Regions from separate parts of the Pseudoalteromonas sp. M8 genome, predicted to be linked through region 2. Evidence: predicted binding sites of a transcription regulator. Region 2 holds the regulator's gene; the other holds the start of a gene.
The links. The regulator FliA, encoded in region 2, starts transcription of late flagellar genes. The targets are predictions, from matches to a motif close to CTAAAGNTNNNNNNNNNNNNGCCGATA.
Positions count from the first base shown of each region.

Region 1 (7,020 bases), 1.9 Mb from region 2:
GGCAAACTCACCCTCAAAGTCCCAATCAAGGCCAACAAGTTCATAGCTGTCCCGTGTACGGAAGCTAATTTGCGGTAGTGCAGTGTAGGATTCTCTGTGGTCACCCAACACTTCAAAATCTTGCAACTTTAAGTCGACTAACCAGTCTTCACCAAGGTAACTTAGACTGCCGGTGCGATATAACTGAGTGTCAGTTTCATTGGCGTATTCGGATGTTAAGTCAGTGAGATAGTTATCGTCACTCACATTTGTAACATCAACAAACGCACGCCATTTATCACTTAAATAGCTTTTTTGTTGCCAATGCACTAAATAGCGATCGTCTAGCTGTGGCTCGGAATCATCCTTACTGAGGTATTCGACGCCAATTTTACCTTGATGTTGTTCAGTTAAATATCTGAACTCGGTAATAAGCTGAAATCCTTTATTAGCCATGTACCTTGGTGTTAGGGTCGCGTCGTAGTTAGGAGCTAGATTGAGATAATAAGGGGTGATCAGCTCCAAGCCAAACTTATTTGAGCTGGAAATTGTCGGTGTCAGCAGGCCAGATTTTCGTCTATCATCGATTGGAAACGTAAAGTAGGGTAAATAGATAATTGGCGTGTCCATAATTTTGAACACCGTATTATAGGTTTCACCCCAACCGTCTTCTCGAGAAAGTACAATACTGCTTGCCTCGATACTCCAAAATGGGTCATCAGCAGGACACGTGGTGAAGCTAGAGTTGTCGAGTGAAATTTTGCTGCCAGAGGCATGCAACTTTTCTGCACCACCGCGCCCCAGCTGGTCTGTTAATTCATATTCAGCACCAAGCAAGCTCACGGTGTTAGCATTTAAATCCGCGAATAGCCCATTGCTGTGAACTTTGGTAAATTGGTCACGATAGAGTAGCGGTCCAGAAGCGCTGAGCAGGCCTTCTTTTTTATCGATTAGCGCACGTCTAGCTTCTAAGCTCATGGTTTCAGTGTTAATCACCACATTACCCGAAAACTCAGCACTATCAGTACCTTGTAGTTCTAAGTCATCGGCAACGATATCAATGGCATGTTTGGGCAGCGAGGCTAACGGCTTCCAGTTTTCTGGCTGCATATAGTCTTTACATTGTGCGGCGACAATGTTCGTATTAGCAAAAGCTGTAGAATGAATCGCGGATAATACAGCCAAGCCCCAAATTTTGCGCATTTAATAACCTATTAGCTGAGCATTTAATAATAAGCTCATCATGATAAATGAAAACTGTCGGAAATACAGTAGCATTTAAATATTTACAAGTAGAAGGTGTAATAGTTAATCCATGAATAGTCAAAACCAGCGCGTCGAGTTTATACAGCAAGCAATACATAGCGACGATTTTACGTGTGAGGCTATCACCTCGGATGCCAGTTTCCGGCGTTATTATCGCGTCAAACAACAAACGATGTCGTGGATCTTAATGGAGACACCGGTCGATAAACTCGATAATGCCCCTTTTATTGGTTTAAATACGGTGTTTGCAGAGCAAGACCTTAATGTGCCAGAAATTCTTGCGAGTAATGAAGAACAAGGGCTGTTACTGTTACAAGATTTAGGCTCTGAGCATTTGGCCGATAGGTTAGCATTGCCTTCTCGGCTAGAGGATTATCGTGCGTTGATAGCGCTTATTCCAGAAATAGCCAAAACACCAAAGAGTGAATGGATGAAGCCCTATGATGCTGAGTTCGTTGATATGGAACTTAATATCTTTTACGAGTGGCTTGTAACAAAATGGCTTGGTTTAACACCCACCGAATATCAACAAGTGCAATGGCATAATGTGAAGTTGAAACTCGTTGATGCGATGACTCGTCAGCCGCAGGCCACGATGCATCGAGATTTTCATAGCCGCAACCTGATATGTCATCAGTCTCAGTGGTATCTCATTGATTATCAGGATGCGGTACAAGGACCTGTCACTTATGATGCGGTTTCTCTGTTGCGGGATTGTTATACTCGTCTTGATGTACATGAGTTTACCGAGCTTCAGCAACATAGTTTTGATTGTTTAAAAGCGGCAAATTTATTAGGCGGCATGGATTTTAGCACCTATCAACATTACTTTGACTTAACGGGGATGCAAAGGCACCTTAAAGCTGCCGGGATTTTTACTCGCCTATTGCAGCGAGACGGCAAAGGCGGGTACTTAGAAAATATTTTGCCAACGTTACGCTACCTCGTTGAAGTAGCGAATAAGTATAAAGAATTTCAGTGGCTTGCAAGCTGGCTAGAGAATGACATAATGCCTCAAGCGCAGGCCAAATTAGGCACAAAATAGAAGCAACAATGAAAGCGATAATTTTATCTGCCGGTCGTGGTAAACGCATGATGCCACTGACCGCGAACCAACCAAAACCTATGCTTAACGTCGCAGGAAAACCACTACTTGAGCATCATATCGAGCGTTTAAAAGCGGCTGGGATCTGCGATATCGTGATAAATCTTGCATGGCAAGGTCAGGTGATAAAAGACTATTTCGGCAATGGTAGTCACTTCGGTGTCAATATTGAGTACAGTGATGAACCTGAGGGTGGATTAGAAACCGCAGGTGGAATCATTCAAGCACTGCCGATGTTATGTGAACAGGATGACAGCTTTATTGTACTCAATGGCGATATTTTTACGGACTATGATGTCAGCAGCCTAATGCAGTTACAGCTCGGCAGCACAGCAGAGGGCCATTGCGAGGCGCACATTGTGTTGGTAGAAAATCCCGAACATAATCCTGAAGGTGATTTTTGCCTTGCCCATCAACCGCTCAATCAGCAAAAGTATACCTTGTCTGGTATTGGCAAATATCACCAAAGTTTTTTTACCGAGCTTGGGACTGGCTTTATAAAACTAGGGCCGTTGCTGCGCAGTGGGCTTGAGCAGCATAAAGTTTCTACTGAACTGTATTTGGGCGCATGGGACGACATCGGCACGCCAGAGCGACTAAAAATGATCAACGAAAAGTTAGGGTATAGCGATGTGGGGTAAATTATTAGGCACAATTTTCGGCTTTTTATTTGGTCGTTGGTTAGGCGCTATTTTAGGGTTTTATCTCGGCCATTTATTTGATAAAAGTTTGCGTCAGGATTTTGATAAAGTCGGTGGCTTTCAAGGTTTCATGAAAGGTGAAGATCTGCATGAGCGCCAAGCCTTGTTCTTTTCCAGCTGTTTTTCTGTGATGGGACATATTGCGAAGTCTAATGGTCGAGTCAGCGAAATCCACATTCAAGCTGCGTCTGCATTTATGAGCGAAATGGGCTTGCAGGGTGAAGAGCGAAAAGAAGCACAACATGCGTTTACTGCGGGAAAAAGCAGTGACTTTTCGATAAAAGAAGCGGTTACCGATTTTAAAGAAGCTTTTGCCAGACGCTATGACTTGAGGCAGCTGTTTTTAGAGATTCAAATTCAAATGGCATTTTGTGATGGTCATGTGTCTGATGCGGAGAAGGCCTTACTTAAACAGGTGAGCAAGTATTTAGGCTTTGCAGAAACACACTTTTTATTCCTGCTAAAACGCTACCAAGCAGAATTTGAGTTTCGCCGCTCACAGGCGTCGGGGAGATCGCAACATCAATACCAGCAACATGGCGGCCGTCAACCAGCATCACAAGATAATGGCTTAAGCCGTGCTAAAGCTTTGGCTGTACTGGGATTGAGTGAAGAGGCAAATGAGCGTGATATCAAAAAAGCTTACCGCAAACTGATGTCGCAGCATCACCCTGACAAATTGGTGTCTCAGGGATTACCTAAGCATATGATGGAAGTTGCAAAGCGTAAAAGCCAAGATATTCAGTCTGCCTATGAATATTTAAAAAAGAGCTAACTTGAAACACTATAAGACGCGTAAAAAGCCGAGTAACTCCTTTCTGAGCCTTTGATGTTGGAGCGGATCGGTTTTTTCTCCAAAAAGCTCCCGTTGGCGATAATCAAATTTACTGTTTTTTCTCGCCCAGCGCGCTCTGTCCGGCGTATTGTCGACCACAATAGGATTGTCAAAACTGTAGTAAACATCCAGTAAAGCAGGGCTTATCAGAGAAAGGTTGGATGCTAAGTGCTTTTGCCGCGTTGCATTAGGCAGTTGTGGGCTAACAACGGCAAAGGCATCGATACGTAGATTGGGCAGGGTAGCTAAGTGCTCACCGAATAAACCTGCGCTATTACCAAATGCGACAACCACCAACTTTTCTGTTTGAGTCATGGACAGGGTGTTGTAAAGCACCTCAAAGCGGCTGATCAGGGCCATTTTATATTCGTCGAGATTAGATTCTGAAATGGGTGCAAGCGTTTGCTGAGCCGGTTTTTCAGCATCGGGGAGCGCGATGTCTTGCTCTAGCAGACTCGGTGCATAAGAAAGGTCCGGCGGAGTAAGGGTATAGGTGTCGTAGCCATCATCGCTTAAGCGCTTTGCAAGAAAGCTTATGCCGCTGTTATTGAGCGGTGGAGTTTGCATGTCTGGTAATAAGATCACGATGCCTTCACGAGCAGCTGCCATATATTCTTGATGAAATACATAAAAGCTTTCGTTTTCGCTTTCCAGTTTCATCAGTTGCGATGGCTCGTAGAAGCGATTAGCGTCTTGCTGATAAAGAGAACCAAGTGGTGCTGCGTCAATATGTTCTGCTGCAAAAGTCGTCGCGGGTAAAGCGGTAACAAGTAATAAAAGCGTTCTGATGATCATGGTACAAGCGCGTAAAATATCATAATTGGTTATCGACCAGTTAAGTGAAAGCTTTAGCTGTCGCTATTTTTTAGCGTTTTAAGTTAAACTGCTCGGCAGTGGAAATGAAAGGAGAAATTTGTGCAGTATAAAGATAGCAAGCGAGACTATCTCTTTATGTTTTTAAAAGGGGCCGGAATGGGGGCTGCGGATGTTGTCCCTGGCGTTTCTGGCGGTACTATCGCTTTTATTACCGGTATCTATGCACGTTTTTTAAATGCCATCAAAAGTGTGAACTTACAGGCTTTGAGCACATTGCGTCGTGACGGCCTAAAAGCAACGTGGCAGTACATTGATGGTAGCTTTTTACTGGCGGTATTTTCTGGTTTGCTCATCAGTGCAGCGTCTTTGGCGAAGGTGATCACTTATTTATTGGAAGCACACCAAACACTGGTATGGTCATTTTTCTTTGGTCTTATCGTCGCTTCTTTTATTTATGTTGCAAAACAGGTCTCTCATTGGAACGGCCAAAATATTATCGCCTGCGCAGTTGGTGCTGTCGTGGCCTTTGCTATTACTTCCCTTTCACCAGCTGAAGCACAAGCATCTCATTGGATGTTTTTTATCTCAGGTGCTATTGCCATTTGCGCGATGATCTTACCTGGGATCTCAGGGAGCTTTATTCTACTGTTATTGGGTATGTATGGCCATGTACTCAGTGCGGTGAACCAGCTTGAATTTGGCTTAGTGAGTCTATTCTTACTAGGTTGTATTGTGGGGTTAATGTCGTTTTCGCGTCTACTCAGCTGGCTATTGGCGCACTATCAGCAAGTAACGTTTTCGCTACTAGCTGGCTTTTTACTTGGCTCGCTTAATTTATTGTGGCCTTGGAAACAAGTGCTTACGACTTACGTGAATTCCAGTGGTATAGAAAAGCCATTGAGTCAGGCCAATATTTTGCCAGCACAATACAGTACGCTGTATGGTCAAGACCCGAATACGTTGGCATGTATTGCGCTTGCCATTGCAGGCCTTGCGCTGATCTTAACCATTGAAAAGATAAGCGAAAAATATTAATAACATAGACATCTAGAACAATAGGTACGTGTTGAGCTTACGTGTCTATTGTTCTAAACCACCCAGTCACAGAAAGTCGCGGCGCTTTTGTAAATGGCGCGACGTAAGTCACAGAATGAATTTTACTTACATCAAAAACCACCAGTGAATTGAACTTAGGTGCATAACTTTTAGTGGGTGTGCCATCACGTTCAAAAAACTGCAGTAGCCCGCCCCAGTCAGGGTGCCAACTTTTGCTTAGGCTAAGTACATAGGCATAAACCCGGCCCTCAGCTTCAACAATGTCATTATGTCGCGTTAAATACTGACCACCAATAAATCGTGTTGCTTGGGCAGAGGTACGGATAATGTTCTGTCCAGATATCGCGGAAAAGCAGGACTGTACAGCGCTACTATTGAGGTTATTGTAGAGCTTTTTCAGCGCGTCAGGGCTCGTCGATTCTATGGAGTGGCGGCCATACATAAAACCAACGCCACGTGATGCATAGCTATGTATATCTTCGAGCAAGGCTTGCTGCTCTTGCGGTGTTAAGGCAAGAATATCACTGTCTTTGACTGATTTTGCTGCCCCGTTATGAAAAAGTGCGAGTTGGTAGTCTAGGTTACAGAGGCACTCATGTAGTTGTTGAGCGTTTGTATCGTCTAGAATATTTTCAATCCGTGCAAAGCCTTCGTTGCTCAATTTTTGCTGTAATTTAATTTGTTGTTGCTGCGAAAGTTGAAGCATAAATACCTACTGCTGATGTATGGGCCTGTTTGTAATATTGTAAACAGTCTGCCTTAGACTTCAGTCCAATGCTGATTATTTTTTATCTATGCTAAAGTGAGTTTGGCTGAAATGCCATCCCTCTGCACTCATCGATAGGCAAAAAAATGAAAATCAATGGACTACTGCTATTCTGTTGCGCATGGGTCATATCCGTGATCCCATCACCAGCCTTGGCGGCTCAAGGCACTTTAGATCTTACCAGCTCGACACTCGGCTTGGTTTGTATTGTTGTCTTCGTTTTAGCATACGCACTTGTAATGCTCGAAGAAAAACTCCATATGCGAAAATCAAAGCCAGTGCTCGTGGCGGCAGGCGTCATTTGGCTCATGATTGGGGCGTATTACGTCAATCAGGGGCAACCCGATGTTACCGAGCATGCATTTCGGCACAATTTGTTAGAATTTGCGGAGCTGATGTTGTTCTTGCTGGTTGCGATGACTTATATCAACGCACTAGAGGAACGCCGCCTTTTTGATGCGCTACGAGCGTGGATGATCCAAAAGGGTTTTAGCTA
Region 1 is NZ_CP047240.1:3,487,913-3,494,932, reverse strand. It holds gene lptD (LPS assembly protein LptD) at 1-1,182, opposite strand, end outside; gene GSF13_RS20535 (phosphotransferase) at 1,295-2,290, shown strand; gene murU (N-acetylmuramate alpha-1-phosphate uridylyltransferase MurU) at 2,299-2,991, shown strand; gene djlA (co-chaperone DjlA) at 2,981-3,826, shown strand; gene GSF13_RS20520 (DUF3530 family protein) at 3,836-4,681, opposite strand; gene GSF13_RS20515 (DUF368 domain-containing protein) at 4,802-5,737, shown strand; gene GSF13_RS20510 (2OG-Fe(II) oxygenase family protein) at 5,775-6,464, opposite strand; gene nhaD (sodium:proton antiporter NhaD) at 6,611-7,020, shown strand, end outside.
Region 1: a site for FliA is predicted at 4,712-4,738, ahead of GSF13_RS20520 (DUF3530 family protein). Genes of this name have one in related genera too.

Region 2 (7,020 bases):
GGCCTTTTCAACCGCCTCCTTTCCATTAACTGCAAAATCTATAACTTTGATTTCACTGTCTTTTTCTAAAATTTCACTGACTCGACGACGAAAAAAACTGGAGTCGTCTACGACTAACACTTTAACTGCCATTGGCAACGCTCTTTAATTTGCTCTACAGCAGAGCAGCACATGCTGCTCTAGAATTCGAACTACGCCTAATAAAATTAGGCGTAGTGTTTTAATAAGTTGGGGACATCAAGGATTAGCGCAATACCACCATCAGATGTGATGGTCGCACCGGCCATACCTGGTGTACCTTGTAACAAAGCATCTAATGGTTTGATTACGACTTCCTCTTGGCCTATCAGAGAATCAACCACAAAACCGACTTGCTTGGTACCGATTTGAGCAATAACAACATGGCCTTCAGCCTTTCTCATGCCCCTATTAGCACCTTTTACCAACCAATGCTCAAGATAAAATAACGGGATCGCCTTTTCTCTCACTATAATAGTCAATTGACCATCAACTACATTCGTTTTAGTCAAATCTAAATGGAAGATCTCGTTCACACCGGCAAGTGGTAACGCAAACGTTTGTTCTCCGACTACCACCATCAAGGTAGGCAAAATAGCCAGTGTAAGCGGCACTTTTATCTCTAATACGGTACCAACACCCAATTCTGATTGGATGTTTACCGAGCCATTCAATTGAGTGATTTTCGTTTTAACAACGTCCATCCCTACACCGCGACCAGAAATATCTGAAATTTGTTCTTTTGTTGAAAATCCAGGTGCAAAGATCAAGTTATAGGCTTCAGTATCAGACAATCGGCTTGCTTGATCGGAGTCAATAACGCCTTTATTTATAGCAATTTTCTTGAGCTTTTCAGGATCCATACCGGCGCCATCATCTCGGATGGTGAGAAGAATATGATCCCCCTCTTGAGATGCTGACAACGTGACAGTCCCCATTCTTGGCTTACCCGATGCTTCGCGCACATCAGGCATTTCAATACCGTGATCCACTGAGTTTCTCACTAAGTGAACCAATGGATCTGCGAGCGCCTCAACAAGGTTTTTATCTAAATCTGTCTCTTCACCTTGTAAAACCAGGTTGATTTCTTTTTTCAAGCTACGCGCAAGGTCCCTCACCACTCGAGGGAAACGACCAAATACCTTTTTGATCGGCTGCATCCGCGTTTTCATCACAGCGCCCTGCAAGTCTGCGGTCACTACATCAAGGTTCGAAATAGCTTTACCCATGCTTTCGCTGTTGGTGTTATTCGCTAAACTAACCAAGCGGTTACGCACCAATACTAATTCGCCAACCATATTCATGATTTCATCAAGACGTTTGGTATCAACTCGCACTGTAGTCTCAGCTTGCGCAGCAGGTTTCTTTGCAGCTGCTGGCGCAGAAGCTTTTGCAGGCTCTGGCTCTTTTTGCGGGGCTGGAGTCGCAGGTTTAGCTTCAACTTTAGGCGCAGGCTTTGGAGCAGGTTTCGGAGGTGGCGCAGCTTTAGCAGGCTCAGGTTGAGCTGGCTCAGCTTCTGAGATATCTGTCGGCAATTCATCTACCGCTTTAGGAGCACTGCCTTTACCATGAAGTTCGTCAAGCAAAGCCTCAAACTCATCATCGGTAATTTCTTCATCTCCAGAGGGCACACTCGCAGCGCCTGATGACGTTGCTTTAGCCGCAGGCTCACTGGCTTGAGGAGTAGCCGCATCTTCTGCATTTGGTGCTCCACCAAATTTCCCAACCCCATGGAGTTCATCTAAGAGATTATCGAACTCGTCATCGGTGATATCGCCGTCATCTGCAGTTGACACCGTTTCAGGTTTAGCCGCTGGTGCGACAGCAGGCGCATTACCAGAGCCGTGTAACTCATCTAATAGATTTTCAAATTCTTCTTCTGTTATCTCATCAATGCTAGAGCCGCTATCATCGCCTGAATCTGCGTCCGCATCGAATAGAATATCATCCGCACTTAAATCTGGTACAACAGATTCAGGCTCTGAAACAGGTTCCTCAATCACTTCTCTGACTTCGTCTTCAGATGCTGGTTGGCTGAGTTTATGGAGGGTTTCAAGCAACACAGGATCGGCAGCTTCGGGTTCCTCTCGGTTTTGAATACAAGCGAACATTTCGTTGATCGTATCCAAAGATTGCAAAATAACATCCATTAATTCTGACGTTACTTTTCGCTGCCCTTGTCTTAGTACATCAAACACGTTCTCTGCACCGTGACAGGCATCAACCAGTTCGGTCATACCGAGGAAGCCTGCTCCACCTTTAACAGTATGGAAGCCACGGAAAATCGCATTGAGAAGTTCTTTATCTTCGGGATTATTTTCTAGTTCAACAAGCTGTTCAGATAACAGTTCTAATATTTCGCCTGCTTCAACAAGAAAGTCCTGCAAGATATCTTCATCGACTTCAAAGCTCATACACACTCTCCAACTAGAAGCCTAAACTAGATAGCAAGTCATCGACTTCGTCTTGACCAGAAACCACGTCATCTCGCGATTCAGCGTCAATAATTGGACCTTCAGGTCCAGACAATTCATCACTGATAGTCTCAGTTGTTTTTATTTCGTTTTCATTCGCATTTTCTGCAACAGCAGGCGCTTCATCCGAAGTACCAAACACAGTTAGAAGGTGAATGAGACTATCTTCTACTTCTCTCACAAGCTCAATGACTCGACGGATGACCTGCCCAGTCAAATCCTGATAGTCTTGCGCCATCAGCACATTAGTCATTAAGCCTTGTAATTCGTCTGTACGTGTCTTTGAAGTCTGCATAAAGCTGTCGAGATCATGACACAGAGATTTAAACTCACCGAGTTGAATATCTCTGCTCATCAACCGATCCCAAGTGGGCTTTATTTGTGCTAACTCATCCGCAAGATTCTGCGCAAGAGGTAAGCTTTCTTCGACCGCGTCCATCGTTTTATTAGCAGCGCTTTCTGTCATTTCCATAACATAATTAAGACGCTGCTTGGCGTCAGGTATAGCCTCTGTCGTGAGATCTGAGAGTCGAGTATCCAGCTCAAAGTTCTTCAAGGACTCGTGTAATTGGCGAGTTAGCTTTCCAACTTCTGCAAATAACTCCGATTGCTCTTTGTTAGCAGCTTCTAAAATCAGCTGGTCAGCTTTTTCTTGTTCACCTTGCTCTAGTAGCTCAACAAGTTGCTTGGCTTGTTCAAGTGTAATTTGCGGCGCAGCATTTACAGACATAGGCCATATCCCCTTGCTGTTTAGCCTAGTCGCTCAAATACTTTTTCAAGCTTAGTCTTGAGCGTACCTGCAGTAAACGGTTTAACAATATATCCGTTCACCCCAGCTTGCGCTGCTGCAACAATTTGTTCTTTTTTCGCTTCTGCGGTAACCATCAACACTGGAATGTGCTTAAGCTTTTCATCTGCGCGTATTGCACGAAGCAGATCAATACCTTGCATGCCCGGCATGTTCCAATCAGTTACTACAAAGTCAAACTCCTGATTTTGTAGCATCGGAAGTGCTGTACTACCATCATCAGCTTCTTGAACATTGGTAAAGCCTAAATCTCTTAATAGGTTTTTGATTATTCTTCTCATAGTAGAGAAATCATCAACCACGAGAATCTTCATGTTCTTATCCAAAACTTCCTCCAGTGAGGTTCGAACCCAACTATTTTATGTACTCTAATTTATCCAGTCATTGATTTTAGCTTTGAGCTTTATCATTGCCTGACCGTGAATTTGGCTTACTCGAGATTCACTGACATCAAGGATGGCACCAATCTCTTTTAAATTCATTTCGTCGTTATAGTAAAGTGACAACACCAGAGCATCCCTTTCGGGTAGTGCTTTGATAGCATTTACTAAAGACTCGTTAAAACGTTCATTTTTAACGTTATTAAACGGTTTGTCTAGCGCAAAATCGCTGTTTGCTGGGGTTATCACATCTTCATCAACCCCTAGATCCTCAATGCCGATGACTTTACTTGCATTTACATCATGTAAAATATGATGGTACTCATCTAAAGATATATCAAGTTTTTCAGCGATTTCAGTGTCTTTTGGTTCGCGGCCAAGGAGAGATTCGAGCTCAGATATCGCTTCGGCTACCATTCTGCTGTTTTTATGTACGGACCGAGGGGCCCAATCTCCGCGACGGATTTCATCTAGCATTGCACCTCGGATGCGTATCCCCGCAAAGGTCTCGAAACTAGCACCTTTAGTAGCATCGAAATTTTTAGATGCTTCAATCAATCCAATCATACCTGATTGAATTAGATCGTCGAGCTGCACACTTGCCGGAAGCCGAGCGATCAGGTGACATGCCACTTTTTTGACAAGTGGAGCATGCCTCTCGACCACTTTATGGATATGGTCAGAAGTTTGATATCCCGCAGCTCTGTTGACCGGAGAAGCCATAATCACCCGTTTACAAGTTGTTCAATGAAAAATTCTAGATGACCGGAAGGTTGATGAGGAATTGGCCATTTAACTGCCTTGGCAGCAAGTCCTTTAATTGCAACTGCTGCTGGAGAGCTCGGAAATAAATCCACGATTGCTCTTTGTCTACGAGAGGACTTACGCATGTTTTCGTCAAATGGTACTGTGGCCACTAATTCCAATGCTACATCAAGAAAACGGTCTGTAACTTTTGAAAGTTTAGCAAATAATTCTTGCCCTTCACGCATACTGCGGACCATATTGGCAACTATTTTAAAACGATAAACGCCATGCTCTCTGCTTAAAACTTTGATCAACGCATAAGCATCCGTAATAGAAGTCGGTTCATCACACACAACAACCATCACATCTTGTGCAGCTCGAGAGAAGCTCAGAACCATATCTGAGATACCAGCTGCGGTATCAACAATTAAAACATCAAATTGAGTGTTAAGCTCGCTAAATGCGCGAATAAGTCCAGCATGCTCTGCGGGAGTCAACTCCACCATGCTTTGAGAACCCGAAGTAGCTGGCACAATTTTGATACCAGCGGGACCTTCTACGAGAATCTCATCTAGTTCACATTCACCCGACAACACATGTGAAAGGTTCTTTTCTACTCGGAGCCCTAACATCACATCACAGTTTGCCAAGCCCAAGTCCGCATCTAAAACGAGAACTCGCTGTCCTTGTTGGCCCATAGCGATGGCAGTATTGAGCGAGACATTGGTTTTACCCACCCCACCTTTACCACCGGTCACGGCTATTACTTTTACACCCTGGTTGCTATTTTGACTCATTCTACGCAGGCCACTTGCTTGATCTAAAACTGTGTTAATCATACATTCCTACTGACTCTGACGCTACAGGTACACGTCGAGAGTGCTGTGCTTTTATTCTTTTTAAATACAATTGCTCAGCCTTTTTTACTAGCTTTTGAGCATTTGCTACGCGAATGTCTTCTGGCACTCGCTGACCGTTGGTAAGATACCCTATTGGCAAGCGATTTTGAATCGCTATGCTAATTATCTCACCCAAACTTAGACTTTCATCAAGTTTTGTGAAAATACAGCCACTTAAATTTACTTTTTTGAAGTGTCTTACTGTTTCTTGTAACACATTCATCTGTGCTGTCGCACTCAACACTAAATAGCTACGAATATCTACACTCGCGCTACGCATAAGTGTATTTAACTGTTCAGTTAAGCGCAAATCTCTTTGACTCATTCCCGCCGTATCTATTAATACTAGACGCTTATTGCGTAAATGATAAAGCACTTCTGCAAGTTCATTTGCATCTTTAACTTGTTTAACCGGACAACCGATGATTCTACCATAGGTAGCTAGTTGCTCGTAAGCGCCAATTCTATAGGTATCGGTGGTTATTAGCGCCACTTTATCTGCACCGTATTTTTGTGCGCCTAATGCCGCTAATTTTGCAACCGTTGTGGTTTTGCCAACACCTGTTGGACCAACCATTGCAAATACGCCACCTTGACGAAGAATATCATTGTTGGTGGTGTGCATTTGGTTAATTACCATATTCAACAGCGCGTCCCAAGCTTCTTTACGAGACACATCATCAGGGATAAAACATGCCATTTGCTCTGCAACGTCTTTGTCTATGCCCATTCCTTCCAGACGATCTACAAGGCACGCACGGGTTGGATCGCGACGAGCCATTTCTTGTTTCATTAGACCAGATACTTGATGTTCAAGTAATTGACGAATAGCGTTCATTTCTTCGCGCATTGCACTCATTTCGTCAGGCTTGGCATTTAACTCAGGTAAATCATCACCAAAACCGTTGTCTAATTCATCAGACTCGCTCCACTGCTGTGGTTGCTCAAATCCATCATCATCAAAGTCAAAAGATTGGCGACGAGCTTGCTGTGGCTTCGCTTGGTACGCCGGCGCAGCAGTTTGTGTTTTACGTTGGCTGCTTAACATTTGCTCTGTATCAATCCCCGACTGGGAGAACATAGAAGCAAGTTCTGGTGAGCGAGGACGCGGCGCTTGACGCTCTAGCAATGCCGCTAAGCTATCGGCAACTTGCGCTTGTTTTGCTGGCTGTGCTTGGCGAGGCTCTGGACGGACAAAGCGGGTCGGAGCCTCGTTTGAGGCAGTCGCACGGGCAGCTGGAGCTTGCTTAACAGGTGCAGCAGCACGGTCATTATCAACTGCTGCGACGATTTCAACACCATCTGCTAACTTTTTGTTAGACATGATGACAGCATCAGCACCAAGCTCTTCTTTTACTTCATTTAAAGCCGTACGCATATCTTTTGCGAAGAAACGTTTAATTTTCATGTTACAGCCCCTTTATCCTCTATTGTCCAACCGAGCTCACTATCTTAATTTGTCTTTCTTCCGGCACTTCTTGATATGACATCACTCGAAGACCTGGAATTGTATGTTTAACAAATCGAGACAGTACACTTCTTAACATACCTGAGGTTAATAAGATGGACGGCTCCCCTAGCATTTCTTGGTTGTGATGTGCTTCTCTTAATGATTCTTGAAGCCTCTCAGCCAAGCCAGGTTCAATACCTGCCCCCTCATCACCTGCGTTCTGAAGTGACTGATGCAACATCTG
Region 2 is NZ_CP047240.1:1,606,954-1,613,973, reverse strand. It holds gene GSF13_RS11910 (chemotaxis response regulator protein-glutamate methylesterase) at 1-132, opposite strand, end outside; gene GSF13_RS11905 (chemotaxis protein CheA) at 207-2,432, opposite strand; gene GSF13_RS11900 (protein phosphatase CheZ) at 2,446-3,222, opposite strand; gene cheY (chemotaxis response regulator CheY) at 3,243-3,626, opposite strand; gene GSF13_RS11890 (RNA polymerase sigma factor FliA) at 3,669-4,403, opposite strand; gene GSF13_RS11885 (MinD/ParA family protein) at 4,406-5,266, opposite strand; gene flhF (flagellar biosynthesis protein FlhF) at 5,259-6,734, opposite strand; gene flhA (flagellar biosynthesis protein FlhA) at 6,754-7,020, opposite strand, start outside.